Regions from separate parts of the Streptomyces sp. DT2A-34 genome, predicted to be linked through region 2. Evidence: riboswitches for the same ligand, from Rfam matches in the RefSeq annotation. Region 2 holds a riboswitch; the other holds the start of a gene.

Region 1 (8,828 bases), 2.0 Mb from region 2:
ACGGCGGGGGCGTCCGCGTAGGGCGGCTGGCCCTGCTTGCGGACCATGCCGATGTGCCACAGCTGCGGCACGATCGTGCCGCCCGCCGCGTGCACGGCCTCGGCGGCCTTCGCCCAGCCCGCGAGCTGCTCCTCGCCGTGGAACCGCGGGATCCGGCTGCTCTGCCCCGCGGACTCGTGGCCGACGTACGTACCCTCGGTGACGATCAGCCCGACACCGGCGGCGGCGCGGCGGGCGTAGTACGACACGACATCTTCACCGGGGACGCCGCCCGGCGAGAACATGCGCGTCATCGGTGCCATCGCGATGCGGTTGGGGACGGTCAGGCCGTTGATCGCGGTCGGCCGGGACAGGATCTGGGCCGCACGGGAGGCGGAGGTCGTGGTGACGGTCACGCGGGGGCTCCTGGGGTGAGGTTCGGTTGACCGGGTGGTATGTGCGTGTGCATTGTTGCACCCACTTAAGCAACCGATTATGCGGGCCCGCGCATTCCGTGGCTGCCGGATCCGTCCGTGATCCTGGCCACCCACCCCGCCCCGCGCCCCCCGACGGATAGTGAAAACGCCCGAGGGCGGCACCCCCTGTCGGAACAGGGAGTGCCGCCCTCGGTACTGACGGACCGGGTCCGAGCCTTCCTACGAGGAGGCTCAGAAGTCCATGTCACCGCCCGGCATGCCGCCGCCGGCGGGCGCGGCGGACTTCTCCGGCTTGTCGGCGATGACGGCCTCGGTGGTGAGGAACAGCGCGGCGATCGACGCGGCGTTCTGCAGCGCGGAACGCGTCACCTTCGCCGGGTCGATGATGCCCTCGGCGACCAGGTCGACGTACTCGCCGGTCGCGGCGTTCAGGCCGTGACCCGGGGTGAGGTTGCGGACCTTCTCCACCACGACGCCACCCTCGAGGCCGGCGTTGACGGCGATCTGCTTCAGCGGGGCCTCGAGCGCGAGCTTCACGGCGTTGGCGCCGGTCGCCTCGTCACCCTCGAGCTCCAGCTTCTCGAAGACGGCGGTGGCCTGGATGAGGGCCACGCCACCACCGGCGACGATGCCCTCCTCGACGGCCGCCTTGGCGTTGCGCACGGCGTCCTCGATGCGGTGCTTGCGCTCCTTGAGCTCCACCTCGGTGGCGGCACCGGCCTTGATCACGGCCACGCCACCCGCGAGCTTCGCCAGGCGCTCCTGGAGCTTCTCGCGGTCGTAGTCCGAGTCGCTGTTCTCGATCTCGGCGCGGATCTGGTTCACGCGGCCCGCGACCTGCTCCGAGGAGCCGGCACCGTCGACGATGGTGGTCTCGTCCTTGGTGATGACGACCTTGCGGGCCTTGCCCAGGAGGTCGAGGCTCGTGTTCTCGAGCTTGAGGCCGACCTCCTCGGAGATGACCTCGCCGCCCGTGAGGATGGCGATGTCGTTCAGCATCGCCTTGCGGCGGTCACCGAAGCCCGGGGCCTTGACCGCGACGGACTTGAAGGTGCCGCGGATCTTGTTGACGACCAGGGTCGACAGGGCCTCGCCCTCGACGTCCTCGGCGATGATCAGCAGCGGCTTGCCCGACTGCATGACCTTCTCCAGGAGCGGGAGCAGGTCCTTGACCGAGGAGATCTTGGAGTTGGCGATCAGGATGTACGGGTCGTCGAGGACGGCCTCCATACGCTCCATGTCGGTGGCGAAGTACGCCGAGATGTAGCCCTTGTCGAAGCGCATACCCTCGGTGAGCTCCAGCTCCAGACCGAAGGTCTGGGACTCCTCGACGGTGATGACGCCTTCCTTGCCGACCTTGTCCATCGCCTCGGCGATGAGCTCGCCGATCTGGGTGTCGGCGGCGGAGATGGAGGCCGTGGAGGCGATCTGCTCCTTGGTCTCGACATCCTTGGCCTGCTCAAGGAGAGCGGCGGAGACGGCCTCGACGGCCTTCTCGATACCGCGCTTGAGGGCCATCGGGTTGGCGCCGGCGGCTACGTTGCGCAGGCCCTCCTTGACCAGGGCCTGGGCGAGAACGGTCGCGGTGGTCGTACCGTCACCGGCGACGTCGTCCGTCTTCTTGGCGACTTCCTTGACCAGCTCGGCGCCGATCTTCTCGTACGGGTCCTCGAGCTCGATCTCCTTGGCGATGGAGACACCATCGTTGGTGATCGTGGGGGCGCCCCACTTCTTCTCGAGGACGACGTTGCGGCCCTTGGGGCCGAGCGTCACCTTCACGGCGTCCGCGAGCTGGTTCATGCCGCGCTCGAGGCCGCGCCGCGCCTCCTCGTCGAACGCGATGATCTTGGCCATGTGAAGTGGTCCCTCCAGGACTGGGGGTGATTCCTTCGGACCGCGCCCGCGCCCGCGACGGACGGCTCGCCTGCCTCGTGGTTCCTTGCCCCACCTGGCCTGCGGGCCTCACCGACCCGGTCCTTCGTTGTCACTCTCACCTTCAGAGTGCTAACGCCAATGATTAGCACTCGACCCATGCGAGTGCAAGCGGCTCTCGGGGATCGGGCGGGGCGCTCAGCCGGGCGCGAACAGGGCCCTGGCAGGGTCCGGGCAGGGTCCGGGCAGGTCCACGCAGGACGGAGGGCACACCCGACGGCACGGCGAAGGGCCCGCACCCCGGGAGGTGCGGGCCCTTCGAAGAAGAACGTCGCTGCTTTAAGTCGACGCGTGCTTCAGCTGGCCGCCAGCCGGACCATGTCCGCCTGCGGCCCCTTCTGACCCTGCGAGATCTCGAAATCGACTCGCTGGCCCTCTTCCAGGGTGCGGTACCCGTCCATCTGGATCGCGCTGTAGTGGACGAAAACATCCGCACCACCGTCGACCGCGATGAAGCCGTACCCCTTCTCCGCGTTGAACCACTTGACGGTGCCCTGAGCCATGCCTAACTCCCCTATTACTGGCCCTTGCACAGATCCACACTTCGCGGATCCGGGTCAGACCTCACCCCCCATTGGTCGGGGGCGTGCGCCGGAACGCGTCGACCGCGGCTGAATGTATCTGCCCAACTGCCGTCTGCAACAGGTCAATCGGACGAGAAATCCGGGCACGACCGGTCGGGAATGTGGGGACAATTCCGCTGACTTCAGGTCAAGTCGGACCCGGCAAAGGGAACAAAAGCCGCAAAAAACCCGCACACTTTGGCTACTTCTTGTCGGGGGTGCGGCAGAAATCAAGGGCCACCGACCCGTGAATCGGCGGCGCTTTCCCCAACTGTACCTCGCTCAACCACACAGAATTGCCCCCTCCGCTTCTCTCACGGAGGGGGCAATCCGATGAACTCTCGGTAATTGGCATTACCGAGGGTAATGATCGGTCATTCGGTCAGCCGCCGGCGACAGCCGGGATGATGGAAACGCCCGCACCGTCCGGCGTCGCCGTCTCCAGCCCCTGCTCGAAACGGACGTCGTCGTCATTGACGTACACATTGACGAACCGACGCAGCTTGCCCTGGTCGTCGAGCACCCGGGCGGCGATCCCGGTGTGGTTCTTCTCCAGGTCGGCGATGACCTCGCCGAGGGTGCCGCCTTCAGCGGCGACCTCAGCCTGCCCGCCGGTGTAGGTGCGCAGGATGGTCGGGATGCGGACGGTGACGCTCATACGGTGTGACCTCCGGTCGGGTATGCAGGTTCGGTGGGGCAGCGTCCCTAGGGGCGCGGGGAACTGCGCGACCAGCCCCCACCGGCCCGCAGCGAACAACGGTCTTAGACGAGCCCAGCCTCACGGAACGAGTCGAGGTTGGGACGAATGGTCGCAGTAAGCCCCGTACCGGCCACCGCATCCAGCGTCTTCAGACCATCACCGGTGTTCAGGACAACCGTCGTCTTCGTCGGGTCGAGGACACCGTTCTCGATCAGCTTGCGCGTCACACCCACGGTCACCCCACCGGCGGTCTCCGCGAAGATGCCCTCGGTCCGAGCGAGCACCTTGATCGCGTCCACGACCTGCTCGTCCGTCACGTCCTCCACCGCACCGCCGGTACGGCGAGCGATGTCCAGGACATACGGCCCGTCCGCCGGGTTGCCGATCGCCAGCGACTTGGCGATGGTGTTCGGCTTCTGCGGGCGGACGACATCGTGGCCGGCCTTGAAGGCGACGGACACCGGCGAGCAGCCCTCGGCCTGCGCTCCGAAGATCTTGTACGGCTTGTCCTCGACGAGGCCGAGCTTGATCAGCTCCTGCAGCCCCTTGTCGATCTTCGTGAGCTGCGAGCCGGAGGCGATCGGCACGACCAGCTGGTCCGGGATCTGCCAGCCGAGCTGCTCGCAGATCTCGTACGCCAGGGTCTTGGAGCCCTCCGCGTAGTACGGCCGCAGGTTGACGTTGACGAAGCCCCAGCCCTCGCCGGCCGGGTCGCCGATCAGCTCGGAGCAGAAACGGTTCACGTCGTCGTAGTTGCCCTCGATGCCGACGAGCTCACCGCCGTAGACCGCGGCCATGACGACCTTGCCCTGCTCCAGGTCGTGCGGGATGAACACGCAGGACCGGAAGCCGGCGCGGGCGGCGGCGGCGCCCACCGCACCGGCGAGGTTGCCGGTGGACGAGCAGGAGAGGGTCGTGAAGCCGAAGGCCCGCGCGGCCTCCAGGGCCTGGGCGACGACGCGGTCCTTGAAGGAGTGCGTCGGGTTGCCGGAGTCGTCCTTGATGAACAGCTTGCCGGCGTCGACCCCCAGCTCGCGCGCGAGGTTGTCGGCCTTGACGAGCTGGGTCCAGCCGGGGTTGATGTTCGGCTTGGTGGCCACGTCGGCGGGGACGGGCAGGAGGGGCGCGTAACGCCAGATGTTCGCGGGTCCCGCCTCGATCCGCTTGCGGAGCTCCTCGGCGTCGTAGGCCGAGAAGTCGTAGGCGATCTCCAGCGGGCCGAAACACTCCTCGCACGCGAAGACCGGTCCGAGGGGTACCCGGTGGCCACACTCGCGGCAGGACAGCGCCGCGGCGGGACCGAGGTCTACGGTGGATTCGGTGGTGCTTGCAACAGTCTGCGCAGCCATGTGAGGCGAGGCCCTTTCTCCTCATCTTCCTCACGACGCATCTCGCCGTGAGACGGATTTGGCACCTTCCCTAGCCGGGAGCCTCGCGGAGACGATCAGCGGTGATACGGCAGTGATCGCTACGAGAACCGACTGGAGGGTTGCCGGGGCTTCATCGGGCCGTTTCCCTCTGCCCCTCTGGATGAGCTGTATTCGGTTGTTAACGGCGGTTGACCCCGGACATGCGATGGTCATCCGCGTTGTTCAAGACTGTAACCGACGGCCAGGACAGTTGAGAGAGTCCGTCCGAACCGCGAGACAAACCGTGAGGAGCCGCCAACCGTGCTGGAAGAAGTCGAGCGCTGGCTGAGCACCCGCTCCTGGTCCGTGACCGATCGCCCGCTCCACCGGATCCTGGCCGCCAAGCAGCGTACGGGCCAGTCGGTCTCCGTCGTGCTGCCTGCGCTCAACGAGGAGGAGACGGTCGGCGACATCGTCGCGATCATCCGTCACGACCTCATGCAGCAGGTTCCGCTGGTCGACGAGATCGTCGTCGTCGACTCGGGATCCACCGACCGTACCTCCGAGGTGGCCGCCGCCGCGGGCGCCCGGGTCGTCCACCGCGACGACATCCTGCCCCGCATCCCGACCGTGCCCGGCAAGGGCGAGGTGCTGTGGCGCTCGCTGCTCGTCACGAGCGGCGACATCGTCTGCTTCATCGACGCGGACCTGAAGGAGTTCTCCTCCGACTTCGTCTCCGGCATCGTGGGCCCGCTGCTCACCGATCCCGAGGTCGACCTCGTCAAGGCCATGTACGACCGCCCCCTCGGCACTGAGTTGAATTCGCTCGCCTCCGGCAAGACGGCCGGGCAGGGCGGCCGGGTGACCGAGCTGATGGCGCGCCCGCTGCTGAACATGCACTGGCCGCAGCTGGCCGGTTTCGTGCAGCCGCTCGGCGGCGAGTACGCGGCCCGCCGCTCGCTGCTGGAACAGCTCCCCTTCCCCGTGGGCTACGGCGTCGAGCTCGGCATGCTGGTCGACGCCCTGCACCTGGTGGGCCTCGACGCCCTGGCCCAGGTGGACGTGGGCGTCCGCAAACACCGCCACCAGGACGGGCAGGCCCTCGGCCGGATGTCCGCCGCGATCTACCGCACGGCCCAGCTGCGGCTGGCCCGCGGCCATCTCATCCGCCCCGCCCTCACCCAGTTCGAGCGGGGCGAGGACGGTTTCGAGCCACGCACGTTCTCCGTGGACACGGAGGAGCGGCCGCCGATGGCGGAGATCGCGGAGTACGCCTCCCGCAAGGTGGCTTGAACGTCGTATACGGCCCCTGCCAGTGAGGTGAACCGCACGTTTGAGCGGTTCCGGGCCGGGCTAGGTTGAGGCGTATGGCTGCTACGTACGGTGCTGCGCGGGTGCTGGTCGCCTCCAACCGGGGCCCTGTCTCCTACACGGTGCGCGAGGACGGTTCACTGCACGCCAAACGCGGCGGCGGCGGGCTGGTCTCCGGCCTGTCGGCGATCGGCTCGCAGGCGGGCGCGCTGTGGGTGTGCTCGGCGTTGTCCGACGGCGACCGGGAGGCCGTACGGCGCGGGGTCGGCGAGGACGGCGTGCGGATGCTGGACATCCCGGCCGACGTGCATGCCGACGCGTACAACGGCATCGCCAACTCGGTGCTGTGGTTCGTGCACCACATGCTGTACCAGACGCCGCTTGAGCCGGTGTTCGATGCGGAGTTCCGGCGGCAGTGGGCGTCGTACGAGGCGTACAACCGGGCCTTCGCCGAGGCGCTGGCCGCGGAGGCGGCGCGGGGTGCTTCGGTGGTCGTGCAGGACTACCACCTGACCCTCGTTCCCGGGATGCTGCGCGAGCTGCGCCCGGACCTGCGGATCGGGCACTTTTCGCACACCCCGTGGGCGCCGCCGGAGTACTTCCGGATGCTGCCGGACGACATCGCCGGGCAGGTGCTGCGCGGGATGCTGGGTGCCGACCGGCTCGGTTTCCTCACCCGCCGCTGGGCGGACGCGTTCACCGCGTGCTGTGAGCAGTTCACGGGCGGGCTCGGGTCCACGCGGATCGGCGTGCACGGGCTGGGGGCGGACGCGGACTTCCTGCGGCGGCGGGCCCACGAGGCGGACGTCGAGGAGCGGATCCTGGCGCTGCGGGACGAGATCGGCGAGGGCCGCAAGACGATCGTGCGGGTCGACCGGACCGAGCTGTCCAAGAACATCGTGCGCGGCCTGCTGGCCTATCGGCAGCTGCTCGACGACCACCCCGAGTGGCGGGAGCGGGTGGTGCACGTGGCGTTCGCGTACCCCTCGCGCCAGGACCTCGCGGTGTACCGCGACTACACGGCCGAGGTCCAGAGAGTGGCGGATGAGATCAACTCCCGGTACGGGACGCCGGGTTGGACGCCGGTCGTGCTCCACGTCAAGGACGACTTCGCGCGGTCGCTGGCCGCGTACCGGCTGGCCGACGTGGCCCTCGTGAACCCCATCCGGGACGGCATGAACCTCGTCGCGAAGGAGGTGCCGGTCCTCTCCGACGAGGGATGCGTGCTGGTGCTGTCGCGGGAGGCCGGGGCGTTCGAGGAGCTGGGCGAGGACGCGATCGCCGTGAACCCGTACGACGTGATCGGCACGGCGCGGGCGCTGCACGAGGCGTTGTCCGTGGGGCCGGAGGAGCGGGCGGAACGGTCGAAGCGGCTGGCTGCGGCCGCGACCGCGCTCCCGCCGGCCCAGTGGTTCCTGGACCAGCTGCACGCGCTGGAGGAGGGGGCCGGCCGGCCCGCTTGAGCGCGGCCGGCTCGCCCGGTCGGACCGCCCGGTAGGCGCGCGCCTGGGCGGCGATCGCCGGATCAGTCTGCTCGACCAGCGATCGCCCGCAACAGTCGTACGACCCCCTGCGGACCGTCGACCACGAGGTCCGCCTTCTCCGACAGCTCGGTGACCTCCTCGCTGCCGCTGCACACCAGGAGGCCGGGGGTGCCGTCGGAGCGGAGTTCGCCGACGGCGGCGTACGCGGGGAGGTCGCCCAGGTCGTCGCCGGCGTAGAGGACGGACTCGGCGCCGAGTTCGCGGACGTACTCGCTCAGCGCCACGCCCTTGTCCATGCCGGGTGGGCGGAGTTCGAGGACCATGCGGCCCGGTTCGACGATGAGGCCGTTGCGGGTGGCGAGGTCGGTGAGGGGCTCGCGGAGGGCGTCGAAGGTGCCCTGGGGGTCGGCCGCGCGGCGCGTGTGCACGGCGATGGCATGGCCCTTGTCCTCGACCCAGGTGCCCTGTGTGCTGTCGAGGAGGTCCGGCAGTTCGACGCGTACGGCTGCGATGCCGGGGTGGGGGTCGGGGGCGGTGACCTCACCGCTGACGGCGTCCCAGCGCTCGGCGCCGTAGTGGCCGAGCACGACGAGGTGCTCCAGGCCTGGGGCTCCGGTGAAACCGCCGTACCGTACGGCGACGTCGGCCGGGCGGCCGGTGATCACCGCCACGGCGGCGACCTTCGGGGCGAGCGCGGTGAGGGCCGGCAGGGCGTCGGGGTGGGGGCGGGCCTGCTCGGGGTCCGGGACGATCGGTGCGAGTGTTCCGTCGAAGTCGAGGGCGATCAGTGCGCGTTCCGGGCGGGCGAGGATGGCGGCGAGGCCGGCGCGGCCGGGTTGGGTGGTGGGGGTCGGCAGGGGGTCCGTGGAGTTGGTCGAGTGACTGCCCATGGGGCGACCCTACCCAGCAGGGGTGCACGCCGGGGTGGCTGACGTACTCAGCCCGTCCGGCGTTTGAGGACGAGGCCCGTTCAGGGCCGAAGCGGGGGTCTGGGGGCGGCAGCCCCCAGGGATGGGACGGGTAGGGGCGGCGGGGGCGAAAACCTCCCGGCGCGCACCCGTCACCGTTCCGCC
Region 2 (8,828 bases):
TGCCTCGGCCTGCAGCGCCGGGACAAGGACAAGGTGCTGCACGGCCGCGAGTCGGGCATCATCAAGCGCCTGCCGCACGGTGAGTTCATCGAGGTGCACGAGCCGCTCAGCCAGGACGCGCTGTACACCCTCACCGCGCACGAGCAGTACAAGCCGCTCGAGATCGGCCCGACGGTCGACGAGAACGGCGTCGAGCGCAAGGTGAAGGGCTCCGAGAAGCTGCGCGCCAAGCTCAGCAAGTCGTACTTCGACGAGGACGGCCAGATCCCGAAGCCGACCGTCGAGGAGTACAAGGAGATCACGAGCGGCCACGGCCACCACTGACGCTCCGCTTGTGGTGCCGCGTTGTGTGGGCTGTCGTCTGCGGCGCCGTCGTGGCTGGTCGCGCAGTTCCCCGCGCCCCTTCAGGGGCGCGGTCGAACCGCCGCCCCGCCGGACCTGCCTAGCCATGCCACGGTTGAAGGGCCCCGTCCGTACAACGGACGGGGCCCTTCGCCGTGCCCTGCGGCTGGATAGGGTGGACCCCGTTGAGACTCGCGTCCCGTAGTGCGGGACATCACAACTGACCCAGGAGCGGCTTATGAGCGCTGTGACCCCCGCTGGAGGCGACATCGCGGCGGGCCGTTCCTGGCCCGAGGTGCTGAGCGCGCTGCTCGGCGGACAGGACCTGAGCGCCGGCGACACGGCATGGGCGATGGACCGCTTCATGAGCGGTGAGGCCTCGGACGCCCAGATCGCGGGCTTCATGGTGGCCCTGCGGGCCAAGGGCGAGACGGTCGAGGAGATCAACGGTCTCGTCGAGGCGATGTACACCCACGCCCAGCCGCTGGACATTCCCGGCCCGGCCGTCGACATCGTCGGCACGGGTGGCGACCGCGCCAAGACGGTCAACATCTCGACGATGTCCGCCATCGTGATCGCGGGCGCCGGCGCGAAGGTCGTCAAGCACGGCAACCGGGCGTCGTCCTCGGCGAGCGGCTCCTCCGACGTGCTGGAGAAGCTCGGCATCAACCTGGACCTGTCGCCGCAGGGCGTGGCGCGGGTGGTGGACGAGGCCGGGATCACCTTCTGCTTCGCGGCCAAGTTCCACCCCTCGATGCGGTTCGTCGGTGGCGTACGGCGGGACCTGGGCATCCCGACCTCGTTCAACCTCCTCGGCCCGCTGACCAACCCCGCCCGCGTCACCGCCTCGGCCGTCGGCTGCTTCGACACCCGGATGGCGGGGCTCATCGCCGGCGTACTGGCCGAGCGCGGCTCGTCGGCGCTGGTGTTCCGCGGCGACGACGGCCTCGACGAGCTGACGACGACGGCCACCTCGCGGGTGTGGGTGGTCCGCGACGGCAAGGTGACCGAGGAGGCCTTCGACCCGCGCGACGTCGGCCTCGACCTGGTGCCCGTGGAGGCGCTGCGCGGCGCGGACGCGTCGTACAACGCGGAGGTCGCCCGGCGCCTGCTGGACGGCGAGACGGGGCCGGTGCGGGAGGCCGTACTGCTCAACTCGGCGGCGGCGCTGGTGGCGTTCGAGCAGACGGACGCTCCGCTCACGGAGCAGATCCGGGTCGGCATGGCGAAGGCGGCGGAGTCGATCGACTCGGGCGCGGCCAAGCGGACGCTGGAGCGGTGGGTGGCTGCCAGCAACGCCTGACCCGGCACATGTGACGCAGGGCGCAGTCCAGGATCCGGACTGCGCCCTTGCGCATCGAAGATCGTATGGCAGGATGTTGGACCAGGTCATGAGTGACAGTCATGAGGCCCCGGCCGACTGTCCGGCAACCCTCCGTCCGTGGCGGGGTGCCCCGGGTGAAGACCAGGCCGTAGGCAGCGAGGTCTACGGCAAGCGCGGGCCCCTCTCGAAACCAGGGGTCCTGGTCGTTCGAGGGAGTCTTCCGTGAGCAAGCGAATGCGATAGGGCCGCTGAGCCCCGCTTCCGCACACCCTTTTCTCTTTCCTGCATGCCTCTCCACTCGCATGCCTCTCACGGGAGTTCGCCATGTCTGTCTCCACCGCTGCCGCCGACCAGTCCGTTTGCACCCCCCTGCCCGTTCTGGGCCGGGATGTCACCGTCCCGCTCGTGACCGGTGGCGAGGTCACCTACGCCGCGCTCGACTACGCCGCCAGCGCCCCCACCCTTCAGCGCGTCTGGGACGACGTGGCCGCCTACGCGCCGTACTACGGCAGCGTCCACCGCGGTGCCGGGTACCTCTCCCAGCTGTCCACCGACCTGTTCGAGAACGCCCGCAGGACGGTCGCCGAGTTCCTGGACTGCCGGGACAGCGACCAGGTCGTGTTCACCCGGTCCACCACCGACTCGCTGAACCTGCTCGCCGCCGCCCTCCCGGCCGACTGCCAGGTCTTCGTCTTCGAGACCGAGCATCACGCCTCCCTGCTGCCCTGGCGCGACGCCCGCGTCACCTACCTCAACGCGCCCCGCACCCCGCGCCAGGCCGTCGAGACCCTGGAGCGGGCCCTCGCCGACCGCACTGTGTCGATCGAAGGGGGCTACGGCCCGGCCCTGGTCTGCGTCACCGGCGCCTCGAACGTCACCGGTGAGCTGTGGCCGGTCCGCGAACTGGCCGCCGCCGCCCACGCGCACGGCGCCCGCATCGTGCTCGACGCCGCGCAGCTCGCCCCGCACCACCCGGTGAGCGTCCAGGACCTCGACGTCGACTGGGTCGCCTTCTCCGGGCACAAGCTGTACGCCCCCTTCGGCTCGGGCGTCCTGGCCGGCCGCGCCGACTGGCTGCGCGAGGCCGAGCCGTACCTCGCGGGCGGCGGCGCCAGCCGTAAGGTCTCCCGGCGCGAGGACGGGGGAGTGGACGTCGAGTGGCACGAGAGCGCCGCCCGGCACGAGGCCGGCTCCCCGAACGTCATCGGCGCCTACTCCATCGCCTCCGCCTGCAAGGCCCTCACCGAGGCCGGGTTCGACGACCTGGTCGCGCGGGAGCAGTACCTGATCGAGAAGGTGCGCGCGGGTCTCGCCGAGGTCCCCGAGGTGCGGGTCCTCTCCCTCTTCGGTGACGACGCCCCGCGCGTCGGCGTGATCTCCTTCGTCGTCGACGGCTGGAACAGCTCCCACTTCGCCGCCGCCCTCTCCGCCGAGTACGGCATCGGGGTGCGGGACGGGCTGTTCTGCGCGCACCCGCTGGTCCGGACGCTGCTGGGCAGCGACCCGCAGACGCAGGGCGAGTGCGGCGCCCCGGAGGCGGCACCCGGCGAGAAGTCCCTCAACGCCATCCGGGTGAGCTTCGGGGCCGGTACGCCGGACGAGCACGTCGAACGGTTCGTGAACGCCGTGAAGGAGCTCGTGACGGACGGTGCCCGGTGGAACTACCGCACGGAGGACGGCCGTTGCGTGCCCGACACCTCCGCTACCTCCGCATGAAGCCCCGGCGCCGGTAGCCGGGCGCCCAGCAGAATCATCCGCAGGGCGCGTTCGGTGGCGTCCGTGAGGAGTTCGGAGGCCCGCACGAGGGCCTCCGCCAGGGCCATCGGCGCCGGCAGGATCCCGCTGAAGGCGTCCACGCCGGGCACGTCGTAGGCGCCCTCGCCGAGCGTGCCCGCCAGCGCGAGCACCGGGCGACCCGACAGCTTGGCCCGGCGGGCCACCTCGGCCGGGACCTTCCCGCGGGGCGTCTGGTGGTCCATGGCGCCCTCGGCGGTGACGACCAGGTCGGCGCGGGCCAGGCGGGCGTCCAGGTCGAGGTGGGCCAGCAGCACCTCGAAGCGGGGGAGCAGCCGGGCGCCCAGCGCGGCGAGGCCGGCGCCCAGGCCGCCGGACGCGCCGGTGCCGGGGCCGCCGTACAGGTCCGTGTCCACGACACCCAGGTCTCGGGTGAGGACGCGCGCCCAGTTCTCCAGGCCCGCCGACAACTCCTCCACCTGCGCGGGCGTCGCCCCCTTCTGCGGGCCGAAGACACGGGCCACGCCGCGCTCGCCGCACAGCACGTTGTACGGGTTGCAGGCGACGAGCAGCTCGACGTCCCGCAGGCGCGGGTCCAGGCCGGACGGGTCGATCCGGGCGAGCCGCGTCAACTCGCGTCCCCCGCGAGGGAGTTCGAAGCCGTCGGCGTCCAGGAGGCGGGCCCCGAGCGCCTGGAGCGCGCCGGCGCCCCCGTCGGACGTACCCGAGTCGCCGCAGCCGATCAGGATGCGCCGTACGCCCGTGTCGAGCGCGGCGCGAAGGAGTTCGCCGACGCCGTACGTCGTCGTGGCGCCCGGGTCGCGCAGGGCGCGCGGGACCAGGGAGAGGCCCGCGACCGCGGCCATCTCCACGACCGCCGTGTCACGGTCGCGGGAGCCGAGCAGCGCGAAGTGCGTGCCGATCGGCTCGCCGACCGGACCCGTGGCGGGCAGGGCGACGAGCCGTCCGCCGGTCGCGGTGGCCAGCGCGGCGGCCGTGCCCTCGCCGCCGTCCACCAGGGGGATCAGGTCCAGTTCGGCGTCCGGCAGGACCCGGCGGACACCGTCGGCGATGGCGTCGGCGGCGGCCTGGGCGGACAGGGACTCCTTGAAGCCACTGGGGGCTACGACGACTCGGGTCAGCATCAGATCTCCTAGCGCAGCACGGGTACGCCGAGCAGCGGCCACACCGCGACGGCGAAGAGCAGGACGAGGGCGGCCGTCAGCGGGGCCAGGACGGCGGACAGGCGCAGCAGGTCGCGGGGGGTGTAGGTGGGCGTCCCGGGGATGTCGGAGAAGAGCGTGACCGGCTTCGCGGACGCCGGGAGCGTGTGGCAGAAACCGGCCGCGGCGGTGGACGCCAGCGCGGCGGCGACCGGGTTGACGCCGACGCCGACGGCCGCCGCGACGACCAGCGGGACCAGCACGGAGGAGCGGGCCGAGCGGGACTGCAGGACCAGGTGGGCCGCGGTGCTGACCACGATCACGACGGCCAGGAACAGCAGCGGGCTGATGCCCGTGGGGAGCCCGTCGACCAGCCATTTCGCCGCTCCCGAGTCGGCGAGCGCCACGCCCATCGCCATCGTCGCCGCCATGAACAGCAGCAGCGACCAGGGGACCGTCTTCAGCGCGTCCTTCAGGTGCACGGTGCCCAGGGCCGGCGAGGCCGCCACCACCGCGCCGATCAGCGCGACGACCGCGGGCGGCACCCGGTGCAGCGGCTCGCTGCACCACAGCAGTACGACCGTGCCGAGCAGCAGCGCGCACCGCTTCTCGGCCTGCGACCAGGGGCCGGTGACCGGGGCGTCGCTGTGCTCCTGGATCTGCTCCGGGGTGATGTGCACGGGGCCTTTGCGGTCCGCGCGCCGAGTCGTCGTCAGGAGTACGGCCTCGGCGGCGAGGTGGGACGAGGCCACGGCCAGCGGCAGGCCCAGCAGCAGCCATTCCGTGAAGCCGATCCGGTCACCCGTCGCCTGCCACAGCACCGATACGGTGATCAGATGCGCGCCCGCCCCGATCAGGGTCGCCACCGCGGACAGCAGGATCACGGTCGGGAACAGCAGGGCCAGCATCACCACCAGTCGTTTCCGGTCGGCCAGCACCTTGGCGAGCGCCAGGAACACCGGCAGGGCGAGCGCGGCCCGCCCGGAGGTGGCCGGCACCGCGAACGCCGTGACGACCAGGGCGGCCGTGGTGAGGTGCACGAGCTGCCGTACGGTGCGCGCCCCGCCGACCAGGAACGCCGCCGCCCGGCCCGCGAGCCCCGTCCGGGTCACCGCGGCCGCCAGCACGAAGGCGCAGATCAGCAGCCACACCGTGGAGTCGCCGAGGGTGCCGAAGAGCGTGTCGCTGCTGATCACCCCGGTCACCGTCAGCGCGAGGCCCGCGCCCAGCGCGATGTACGTGTCGTCGACCGGCGTGGCGATCCAGGCGCAGGTCGCCAGGGCGAACACGGCGAGGGTGAGGCGGGCGTCGGCGCCGAGTCCGGGGAAGTTGCCGGGCACCGCGAGCAGCGCGCACAGGGAGAGCGCCACGCAGAGGGCCGCGCTCAGACGGAGGTTCAGGGTCACGTCATCGAGGGTTCACCCGGGCGGTGAGCCTTCCATGAGCCGTACATGAAGGAGACTTCACGCGGACAGGCGGTACCCCACCCCACGCACCGTCTCGAACCGCTCGGCCCCCAGTTTCTTGCGCAGCGCCCGCAGGTACACGTCCACGATGTTCGACCCGGGATCGAAGTCGTAGCCCCATACGTGCGACAGGATCTGCTCGCGGGACAGTACCTGTCCCGGATGCCTCAGGAACAGCTCCAGCAGCACGAACTCACGGGCCGTCAGGTCCACCGTCCGGTCCCCGGCCCGCGCCCGCCGCGTGCGCAGGTCCAGGGTCAGCGAGCCGGACCGCAGCACCGTCACCTCGGGCGCCCGGGCCGCCGTACGCAGGCGCAGTCGTACCCGGGCGAGCAGTTCCTCGAAGCGGAACGGCTTGGTCATCCAGTCGTCGGCACCGCCCTCCAGACCGGCCACCGTGTCCCGTACGGAGTCCCGGGCGGTCAGCACGATCACCGGGACCGTCACCCGGGCCTCGCGCAGTTCGCGCAGCACCGTGAAGCCGTCCCGGCCGGGCAGCCCGATGTCCAGGACCACGAGGTCGAAACCGCCGGTCAACGCGTACTCGTAGGCTGCCTCGCCGTCGCCGACGACGGTCGTGGTGAAGCCGTTGGAGCGCAGGCCCTTCTCGACGAAGGAGGCGATCCGTTCCTCGTCCTCGACGATGAGAATGCGGTTCACAGGCGTACCTCGCTCGGAATGCGGTTCACGGGCGGGCCCCTTCCAGGGTCAGTACGAAGGTGGCGCCGCCGCCCTCGGTGGCGTGCAGGCGGATCCGGCCGCCGTGGGCCTCCGCGATCGCCCGGACGATCGACAGGCCGAGCCCGGCGCCCGAGCCCTGGGCGCCGCGTCGGGCGGTGCCGCGCCGGAAGCGTTCGAAGATCACCTCGGCGTCCTGCGGCTGGACGCCGGGCCCGGAGTCGGCGACGTACAGCTCGACGCCCTGGCCGTCGACGCGGGAGCCGATCCGTACGGTCTGCCGGGGTGCGGTGTGCTGCACGGCGTTCTGGGCGAGCTGGACCATCGCCTGCGTGATGCGCTGCGGGTCCAACTCGGCCTCCACATCGGCCACTTCGGCGAGCTGCCAGTCCCGCTCGCCGAGGGTGCGGGCCTTGACGTAGACGTCGGCGGTGAGTTCGGCGAGCTGGACCGGCTCCGGGGTGACGAAGTCGGGGCGCTCGGCCTTGGCGAGCAGCAGCAGGTCCTCGACGATGCGGCTCATCCGGTCCAGTTCGTCGGTGACCAGCCGTATCGTCTCCTCGCGCTCCACCGGGTCGTCGCCCATCAGCTCCAGATGCCCGCGCACGATGGTGATCGGCGTGCGCAGCTCGTGGCCCGCGTCGTCGACGAACTCCCGCTGGGCGGCGAAGGCGCGCTCCAGCCGGTCGAGCATGGCGTTGAACGTCTCCGCGAGCGCGGCGATGTCGTCCCGCCCGTGCACCGGGATACGGCGGGTGAGGTCCTGCTCGGTGAGCTGGGCCGCCGCGGTGTGCACCAGCCGCACGGGCTTGAGGATCCGCCCGGCGACCGCCCAGCCGATGCCGGTCGTCATCAGCAGGGCGACCCCGGAGATGGCGAGCAGGATGCGGAACTCCTCGTTCACCGCGGCCTGTTCGCGCCCCGGGTGGAAGGCGACGACGAACGCGGCCTCCGCCTCGCCGCCGGCCCGGGCGACGGTGACCTTGGCCCAGCGGATCTCGCCGGAGGCCCGGTGCAGCGTGCCCGTGGCGTCGGGCGAGTCGAAGATGCGGCGGCGGGCGTCGGCGTCCTCGTGCAGGGGAATGGGGACGGGGATGTCGCGTGGCTGGCGGAACTGCGCCGGGGCCGTGCCCGGGCGGCCCACCAGGCCGATCAGCTCCTCGTCCGGGTCGGCGTACTGCCGTACCAGGAACTCGACCAGCAGCCGGGACGGGTCGGTGAACGGGCGGCCGGTCTCGGGATCGACGCCCCGCTCCTCGAAGTTGGCGAACTCGCCGGCCTCCTGCGCGAGCAGCCCGTTCACCCGGTGGTCGACGTCCCGCAGCAGGATCGAGCGCGTGGTCGTCGCCACCGACACGAGCCCGACGGCCATGACGAACAGCAGCCAGAGCAGGATGCGGACCCGCGCGGAGATCCGCCGGCGCACGGGGCTGGGGGTGTCTTCTGGATCATGCCGGCGTCGCGGGGACGCCCCCTAGCCGTCGTCCCCGGGCTCGCCGCGGTCGTCGTCCGCGGTCTCCCGGTCGGGGGCGTCGTCATCGTCGTCACTCGCGGGGCTGTCGGTCACCGGCGGCCGGGAGACGACCTCGTCCCTCGGCGTCGGTGTGGGCCGGGTGGGCGTCGGTGTGGGCGAGCCGCTGTCCAGCTCCACCTTGGCCGGGACCTTGGGGGACTCCGGGTCGTCGGTGAGGGCGAAGCTGGTCGCGGCGATACCGAGCGGAATCGCCACTACGGCGGCCAGGGCCGCGATCCGGTGCGAGAAGACCATGCGGCCGATCCTGCCCCCGGCACCCGGCGGCGAGGATGAGCCCAGGATGAAGAACTCTTCATCATCGGGCCGTAGGCGCCCCGCCCGTGGGTGCGCTAGCTGTCCAGGCCGATGGCGAACGCGGCCTCGATGTCGTGCTGCGAGTACGTCCGGAACGCCACGTGCGTGTCCGTCGCCTCCACGCCAGGGATCTTGCTGATCCGGCCCGGGATGACGTCGGCGAGATCCTCGTGCTGCTTCACCCGGACCATGGCGATCAGGTCGTACGTACCGGTGACCGAGAAGACCTCGGTGACGCTCTCCAGCGAAGCGATCCGCTCCGCGATCTCGGGAATCCGGTCCACGCTGGTCTT

What was found. A riboswitch is a leader RNA that binds a small molecule or an ion and turns the genes downstream of it on or off. The one in region 2 is predicted to bind S-adenosylmethionine.
Region 1: it holds a riboswitch for S-adenosylmethionine, as region 2 does, so the genes downstream of both, thrC (threonine synthase) here and QQM39_RS33595 (aminotransferase class V-fold PLP-dependent enzyme) in region 2, are expected to answer to the same signal.

What each region holds. Positions count from the first base shown of each region.
Region 1 covers NZ_JASTWJ010000001.1:5,507,391-5,516,218, reverse strand. Annotated here, with positions in the region: gene QQM39_RS24595 (NADH:flavin oxidoreductase) at 1-395, opposite strand, end outside; gene groL (chaperonin GroEL) at 648-2,270, opposite strand; gene QQM39_RS24585 (cold-shock protein) at 2,645-2,851, opposite strand; gene QQM39_RS24580 (MoaD/ThiS family protein) at 3,294-3,569, opposite strand; gene thrC (threonine synthase) at 3,674-4,960, opposite strand; SAM riboswitch class I at 4,979-5,148, opposite strand; gene QQM39_RS24570 (glucosyl-3-phosphoglycerate synthase) at 5,282-6,253, shown strand; gene QQM39_RS24565 (trehalose-6-phosphate synthase) at 6,328-7,734, shown strand; gene otsB (trehalose-phosphatase) at 7,797-8,645, opposite strand; gene QQM39_RS24555 (DUF3263 domain-containing protein) at 8,816-8,828, opposite strand, start outside.
Region 2 covers NZ_JASTWJ010000001.1:7,530,062-7,538,889, forward strand. Annotated here, with positions in the region: gene QQM39_RS33585 (cytochrome bc complex cytochrome b subunit) at 1-324, shown strand, start outside; gene trpD (anthranilate phosphoribosyltransferase) at 581-1,645, shown strand; SAM riboswitch class IV at 1,730-1,846, shown strand; gene QQM39_RS33595 (aminotransferase class V-fold PLP-dependent enzyme) at 1,991-3,382, shown strand; gene QQM39_RS33600 (glycerate kinase) at 3,328-4,545, opposite strand; gene QQM39_RS33605 (SLC13 family permease) at 4,554-5,969, opposite strand; gene QQM39_RS33610 (response regulator transcription factor) at 6,027-6,689, opposite strand; gene QQM39_RS33615 (HAMP domain-containing sensor histidine kinase) at 6,715-8,079, opposite strand; gene QQM39_RS33620 (small secreted hydrophilic protein) at 8,182-8,475, opposite strand; gene QQM39_RS33625 (Lrp/AsnC family transcriptional regulator) at 8,571-8,828, opposite strand, start outside.